Regions from separate parts of the Parageobacillus sp. VR-IP genome, predicted to be linked through region 1. Evidence: riboswitches for the same ligand, from Rfam matches in the RefSeq annotation. Region 1 holds a riboswitch; the other holds the start of a gene.

What was found. Region 1 has a riboswitch for S-adenosylmethionine ahead of HT574_RS01000 (bifunctional homocysteine S-methyltransferase/methylenetetrahydrofolate reductase). Riboswitches for the same ligand answer to the same signal wherever they lie in the genome.
Region 2: linked by a shared signal. The riboswitch ahead of metK (methionine adenosyltransferase) and the one ahead of HT574_RS01000 (bifunctional homocysteine S-methyltransferase/methylenetetrahydrofolate reductase) in region 1 are both predicted to bind S-adenosylmethionine.

Annotation. Positions count from the first base shown of each region.
Region 1 is NZ_JABVYQ010000001.1:176,375-180,423, forward strand. Features, by position in the region: gene metH (methionine synthase) at 1-898, opposite strand, end outside; gene HT574_RS01000 (bifunctional homocysteine S-methyltransferase/methylenetetrahydrofolate reductase) at 891-2,741, opposite strand; SAM riboswitch class I at 2,818-2,921, opposite strand; gene HT574_RS01005 (YajQ family cyclic di-GMP-binding protein) at 3,191-3,682, opposite strand; gene HT574_RS01010 (CvfB family protein) at 3,881-4,049, shown strand, end outside.
Region 2 is NZ_JABVYQ010000004.1:36,480-40,528, reverse strand. Features, by position in the region: gene asnB (asparagine synthase (glutamine-hydrolyzing)) at 1-1,431, opposite strand, end outside; gene metK (methionine adenosyltransferase) at 1,633-2,847, opposite strand; SAM riboswitch class I at 3,008-3,122, opposite strand; gene pckA (phosphoenolpyruvate carboxykinase (ATP)) at 3,307-4,049, shown strand, end outside.

The sequences.
Region 1 (4,049 bases):
CGCGGATATGTTCCGGCGTCGTTCCGCAGCAGCCGCCGACGATGTTGATCCAGCCTTTTTCGGCGAAACGCTGAACTTTTTTCGCCAGCATTTCCGGCGTCTCATGGTAATGCCCTTCCTCATCGGGAAGACCGGCGTTTGGGTAGCAGCTGACCGCCGTATTGGCGAGGGAAGCGAGCGTGCGCAAATGGTCGGTCATAAACTCCGGGCCGGTCGCGCAGTTTAAACCGACGGCAAACGGTTTCATATGCTGAACGGAGATGAAAAACGACTCGATCGTCTGCCCGGCCAGCGTCGTGCCCATCGGTTCAATCGTGCCGGAAATCATGATCGGCACCCGTTTGCCGACCGCTTCAAACGCCTTGGAAATGCCGATAAAGCCGGCTTTAACGTTTAAGGTGTCCTGGCACGTTTCCAAAAGCAGCAAGTCGACGCCGCCAAGCAATAGCCCGCGCGCTTGTTCTTCATAGGCGGCGACTAATTGGTCAAACGTTACGCCACCCGTGACGGACAACGTTTTTGTCGTCGGTCCCATCGAACCGGCGACAAAGCGCGGCCAATCGGAAGTCGAGTAGGCGTCGGCGGCTTTGCGCGCAAGCTTAGCCGCTTCGATGTTTAATTCGAGCGCTAAATGGCCGAGCCGATATTCCTCTAACACGATGCTTGTTGCGCCAAACGTGTTCGTTTCAATAATATCCGCGCCCGCCTGCAAATACGCATCATGAATGTGTTTGATCACATGCGGGACGGTGAGCGTCAAATATTCGTTGCATCCTTCGTATTGCTCGCCGCCGAAATCGTCGGCCGAGAGCTTTGCGCTTTGAATCATCGTTCCCATTGCACCGTCAATGACGAGAATCTTTTTGGCAAGCTGTTGTTCGAGTGTTGCGTTAGCCATGGAGTACCTTCCTTTCTTGTGCGGCTTTTTCTTTTTCGTGAATATAGCGGACAAGTTCGGCTGTGATTTCATAGCGTAAAAACGGCGTAATGAGGTAGATGCCGTTAAATAAGTCAAAAGCGGCGTCAATGAGCGATTTGGCAATCGCGATCCCTTCGCGCGCCGCTTGCACTGGGTCGTTGGCGCATGCCGCCATGCGCGCGCGGATTTCTTCCGACAGCGTAATGCCCGGCACTTCATGGTGAAGAAAATCGGCGTTGCGCGCGCTCACAAGCGGCATAATGCCGATGTAAATCGGCGTTTCGAGATGTTTCGTCGCTTCGTACACTTCCTCGATTTGCCGTTCGGAATAAAGCGGCTGGGTAATAAAATAGTGGGCGCCGCATTGAATTTTTTTCTCCAGGCGCTCTACGGCCTTATCCAAATGGCGGACGTTCGGATTAAAGGCCGCGGCGATCGAAAAATTCGTTTTTTGTCCGAGCGGTTTTCCCGAATACGACAGCCCTTCGTTAAATTGGCGAATGAGCCGAATCAAGTCGAAAGACGATAAGTCGTAGACCGATGTCGCTCCAGGAAAATCGCCGATTTTCGATGGATCGCCGGTAATGGCGAGCACATCGGTGATACCGAGCGTATGCAAGCCCATCAGATGCGACTGCAGCCCGATCAAATTGCGGTCGCGGCAGGTGATATGAATAAGCGGACGGATGCCGAGCTGCTGTTTGACGATGGAGCCGAGCGCCATGTTGCTGATTCGTGGGGTAGCCAGCGAGTTGTCAGCCAGTGTCAGGGCATCAATGTTTGCCTCTTTCAGCGCTTTGGCGCCTTCTAAAAATTTGGCGATCCCTAATTTTTTTGGCGGATCGAGCTCGACGATCACCGAACGGCGCTCGCGGACGATGTCTTGCAGCGTCGGCACCGCGTTTGGTTCGTTTGATGATATGGAAACGGAAATATGGCGCTGTTTGACCGTTTTCGTTTGCACTGGCGTCCGATCGGTTAAGGCGTTTGCCATCGCTTCGATATGTTTCGGCGTCGTGCCGCAGCACCCGCCAATCAGGCGCACGCCTTGCTCACGGAAGGCAAGCGCTGTTTCTTTAAAATAATCCGTGTTTGTTTCATAGACAAGCCGTCCATCGCGATAATCCGGCAGGCTTGCGTTCGGATACGCGGAAAGAAACGCTCTGTTTGGCAGCGGCACTTCCTCCAGCGAGCGGATCATATGGTACGGGCCGAGACGGCAGTTTAGACCGACGACATCGGCTCCCAACTGTTCTAGGCGCGCCAATGCTTCGGCAAGAGGAGTGCCATCTTGCAAGACGCCGACTTCATGGAGGGAGACGTGCGCGATAATCGGCTTATCTGTTTCTTTGCGTGCGATCGCAAGCACTGTCTCTAATTCTTCTAAATCGTAATACGTTTCGAGCAACAAGCCGTCGACATCCTCATTTAACAGCACAAACAATTGCTCGCGAAACGTCCGCTTTACCTCTTCGATGGAAACGGCGCTTTTATTGATGCTGCGCAACCCTCCGATCGTTCCAAGCACGTAGGCTTTATTTCCCGCCGCCTGTTTGGCGAGCCTTACCGCCGCGCGGTTAATCGCCGGCACCTCGTCTTCGAGTCCATAGCGGGCGAGTTTGACGTAGTTGGCGCCATATGTATTCGTTTGAATGACCTCGGCGCCTGCGGCGATATATGCTTCATGAATATGAATGATGTCTTCCGGCTTCGATAAATTTAGTTCTTCAAAACATCGGTCGACGCCGTGCGAGTATAATAGCGTTCCCATCGCGCCATCGGCGATGAGGATGCGTTCTTTTAAGTCTTGCAAAAGTCCCACGCTCATTCCCCCGTTCTATGAAAATGGTAAAAGAAAAAAGCCTTCTATAAGAAGAAGACTTTTTATGTATCGTCTCTTCTTATCTTCCAGGCGTTTTCGCCTGTCTGGATTTAGCACCTTGGCTTCCGCCAGGTTGCTGAGGGTTCACTGGGCCAGTCCCTCCCCCTCTCTTGATAAGAAATTCGCTATGAAGTTGTAGCCAAACGTTTCAACGATATAGTTTTGATATTAATATATAATGTAAAGCATTTTCTGAAAATATTCAATATAATGGAATCGTTTTCAAGAAAATATCCCATCCTTACATGGAAAAAGCATTAGTACTTGATATTTAATGAAAACAGTGTCATTCACTATAGTGAACGTGAATGATTGGAATTTATAAATGTGGAAATAGAGGGGAAGAGCATAAAAAAATGTTACGGGCACTTAGTGCCGTAACATCTTTTTTATCGATAGTTGACAAATTGCACATCAATCGGCAGATCAGCTTCGCGAATTGCGGCGATGACCTTTTGCAAATCGTCTTTACTTTTGCCGCTGACGCGGATTTGATCATCCTGTACTTGGCTTTTCACTTTCAGGCCGGTGTTTTTAATGATCGTGTTGATTTTTTTCGCATTTTCCTTGTCGATGCCTTGCACGAGTTTGGCGCGCTGGCGCACCGTGCCGCCTGATGCTGGCTCAATTTTGCCGTATTGAATGTTTTTCGTCGGCACGCCTCGTCTAATGAGCTTGCCGATCAGCACGTCTTTAAGCTGTTCCAATTTAAATTCATCGTCAGAAATGAGAACGAGTTCGTCTTTTTCTAAGGAAATGTCGCTTTTGCTGCCTTTAAAGTCATAGCGGTTTTTAATTTCTTTCAGTGCGATGTTGATCGCATTGGTGACTTCGGATAAGTCGATTTTGGATACAATATCAAAGGAACTTTCTTTCGACATACACAACCTCCAGCACTTTTCGTTATTTAGTTTCATTATAGTAAAATGTGGCAAGGGACACAACAAGAAAAGGAGTGGGGGACCAAACACGGATAGCAGCGTTCTTGTGATGCAGGGAAAAACGACGTTTTGCGTGGAACTTTCAATTGGAGTGGGGAATAATAAGCGTGAAAATATAGACAAAAGGAAGAGGCTGCAATGAAACGATTAATTCCTGGAGAAATCATGACATTAACGGTAAAACGGGAAACGCCGTTTGGCTACGTTTTAACGAACGGCATGGAGGAAGTGCTGCTGCATAAAAGTGAAGCGAACGACATGCTTGCGGTGGGCGACGAGGCAACCGTATTTTTATATCATGACCACG
Region 2 (4,049 bases), on a different contig from region 1:
CAACCATGTATGAATATCAATATATTGCATACGGTTGACAGGAGGATAATGAGTGGTTTCCTCATAAAATGGACGGGTAATGATTGTATATTCCAGTCCGCGCTTGTATGCTTTTAGCAAGTTCTCTTTTTCTTCTTCGCTATACATTTTTGCGTTTCCTATATAGCGTTCTTCCATCGGCGTTAACCCGCGCTCGATGAAGCTTTTCCCTTTTACCCCTTCTGGAAGAATGCGGGCGATGATGCGCAATGCCGATTTTGCCGCGCCAGGCATCCACTCAAACATTTTTAATGACTGTGGTTCACGATAAATGTTATACCCTCCAAACAGCTCATCCGCTCCTTCTCCAGAAAGAACAACCGTTACATGCTTTCTTGCTTCGCGGGCGACGAAATAAAGCGGAACAGCCGCTGGATCGGCAAGCGGATCATCCAGATGCCAAATGATTTTCGGCAGTTCTTCCATGTATTCTTCTGGCGAAATAACGTAGCTGATGTTTTCCACCCCTAATTTCTCAGCCGTTTCTTTCGCTACCCCAATTTCGCTAAATCCTTCTCTTTCAAAGCCGACCGAAAAAGTTTTAAAGTTTGGATGAAATTGTTTGGCAATCGAAGCAATGAGCGAAGAATCGATTCCGCCGGATAAAAAAGAGCCAACCGGCACATCGCTGCGCATATGTACCCGCACGGAATCAAACAAAACATCGCGAATCTCTTTGACGAATTCATCTTCTGATTTCCATACTGGCTGAAACCGCGCTTTCCAATAACGGTGTACCGTTAATGGTTCACCGATTTTCTTTTTGATGTAATGACCCGGCTCTAATTTATTAATGCCAACAGACATTGTCATTGGCTCAGGCACGTATTGATATGTTAGGTAATGCTGAAGCGCGTCATAATCGAGAACATTGTTTTCCGTCGCATGCAAGATGCTTTTCTTTTCCGATGCAAAAAACGTCCGCCCTTCTTCTTCAAGATAGAAAAATGGTTTAATGCCAAATGGATCACGTGCGGCAAAAATCGTTTTTTCTTCTTTATCCCAAATGACAAATGCAAACATGCCACGAAGCTTCTCTACCGCTTTTTCTCTTTCATGGCTATATAGCGCAATAATCACTTCCGTATCAGAATGTGTGGCAAATTCGTATCCCTTCGCATACAACTCTTCGCGTAGCTCAATATAGTTATAAATTTCTCCATTAAAAATAATCCAATATCGCTCGTTTGCGTACGATAACGGTTGATGACCCCCTTCTAAGTCGATAATGCTCAACCGACGAAAGCCAAAATGGACATAGTCATCGAAAAAATACCCCTCGTCGTCTGGACCACGGTGCGTGATCATATTATTCATTTCTTCAAACGTTTTCTTCCATTGCTCGTCTAGCACTTTTGGATGATCATAAACACATCCAATAAACCCGCACATGTGTATTTCACCCATTTCTTTATATTCATTCAGCATGCTGATTATATCATAGATTTGAAGCAATAAAACTATAAAATTTCCTTTTTTAAATACACCGTTAACATATCGATTGCAAAACCACTGAAATAACTTAATCTGCTTTTTTGAACAAAAAAAAAGAGAGCTACAGTTGCTGTAACTCTCCTTTCCATATTCATTAATTTATTGTTGCTTCGACAAGGAAAAAGCTTGCTTTTTCAATGTTTCTGCTTTATCCGTGCGCTCCCACGGCAGGTCGATATCCGTGCGTCCAAAATGGCCGTAAGCAGCTGTTTGCTTGTAAATCGGACGACGCAAATCTAACATTTTAATAATGCCTGCCGGGCGCAGATCAAAGTTGTTGCGCACGACTTCAATTAAAATGTCTTCCGATACTTTTCCTGTGCCAAATGTGTCAATGAAAATCGAAACCGGTCTTGCTACCCCGATCGCATAGGCTAGCTGCACTTCGCACTTATCGGCAAGTCCTGCCGCCACGATATTTTTCGCCACATAACGGGCCGCATATGCCGCAGAACGGTCTACTTTTGTCGGATCTTTTCCAGAGAACGCACCGCCGCCGTGACGGGCATAGCCGCCGTACGTGTCTACAATAATTTTCCGTCCTGTTAAACCTGCATCCCCTTGAGGTCCGCCGATGACAAATCGTCCTGTCGGGTTAATAAAGTATTTTGTGTTTTCATCGATGAGCTCGTTTGGCACAACCGGCTTAATGACATGTTCTTTAATGTCGCGTTCAATTTGCTCTTGCGTAATTTCCGGATGATGCTGTGCGGATACGACAATCGTATCCACGCGTACTGGTTTGCCGTTTTCGTCATATTCTACCGTTACTTGTGTTTTGCCATCTGGACGTAAATATGGCAAAATATCCTTTTTCCGTACTTCAGCCAAACGACGGGCTAAACGATGCGCCAAAGAAATCGGAAGCGGCATTAATTCTTTCGTTTCATTGCAGGCAAATCCAAACATCAGTCCTTGGTCTCCGGCACCGATTGCTTCGATTTCCTCGTCAGTCATCTGACCTTCACGAGCTTCTAACGCTCGATCGACCCCCATCGCGATATCCGGCGACTGCTCGTCAATCGATGTCAACACGGCGCATGTATCCGCGTCAAAACCGAATTTGGCGCGCGTATAGCCGATTTCGCGAACCGTATCGCGAACGATTCTTGGAATATCCACATATGTCGATGTCGTAATTTCTCCGCTTACGAGCACAAGCCCTGTTGTCACGCTCGTTTCGCAGGCGACACGAGCATTCGGATCTTTTTCTAAAATCGCATCTAAAATCGCATCGGAAATTTGGTCGCAAATTTTATCCGGATGACCTTCTGTTACAGACTCTGAAGTAAATAAACGTCTTTTTTTTGACATTCGGCATTTTCCTCCTCTTTCCTTAATCAAACATCAAAAAATGATGATGCCGCAAACGGCGGGCGATACGGTACTCATTTCCCTTATTTCATTTTCTCATATAAAAAAACCTTTCCTGTAACGGTGAGGAAAGGTCATTGCAATCGTATTGCTCCTTTCACTCTTATCGTTCAAGGACATCGCCTTGCCACAGGTTAGCACCATTTCACATGTTTCCAGTTGTGACGGTTGCTGGGCTTCATTGGGCCTGTCCCTCCACCGACTCGGGATAAGAGTATCCGTTCAATGACTTATCTTATCGTAATGAAACGGGAAAAGTCAACAAAATATGGCGAATTTTTTTTGAAAAAAAAAGGAAAAATAAATAAAATAAATCGTCATAAATAGTATGGACTAATAACAAAAATGTGTTATACTATTTGAAGAGATTATTTAAATAAAAAAAGGCAGGTTTTGAACATGGGGATCGCAAAAATGACCAATAAGCTTTCATTATTATTGCAACAACCAAACGTATTTCATAATTTATCGGTAGCCCAGCTGGTGGAAAAAGTGTTGCAGCGAAAGGAAGGCCAGTTAACAGCTACTGGGGCGGTAGCGGTAACAACAGGAAAGTATACAGGACGCTCGCCGAAAGATAAATACATTGTCGAAGAAGCCGCAACGAAAGAAAAAATCGATTGGGGAACCGTCAACCAGCCAATTTCGGAAGAAGTGTTTGAAAACTTATATAATAAAGTGCTTGATTATTTAATGAAACAAGATGAGATTTTTGTCTTTAAAGGATTTGCCGGCGCTGATTCTAAATATCGTTTGCCGATTCAAGTTATCAACGAATTTGCTTGGCACAATTTATTTGCCCATCAATTATTTATTCGCCCAAGTGCAGAGGAATTACAAACACACGAAGCGCAATTTACGGTGATCTCTGCTCCAAATTTCAAAGCAGATCCTGCGGTGGACGGAACAAGATCAGAAGCGTTTATTATCATTTCTTTTGAACGCCGCATCGTATTAATTGGCGGCACAGAATACGCTGGCGAAATGAAAAAATCGATTTTTTCGGTGATGAACTATTTGCTTCCGGAACAAGGGATTCTTTCTATGCATTGCTCGGCCAACGTTGGCAAAGAAGGAGATGTTGCATTATTTTTCGGGCTGTCGGGAACAGGAAAAACGACGCTTTCCGCTGATCCAAACCG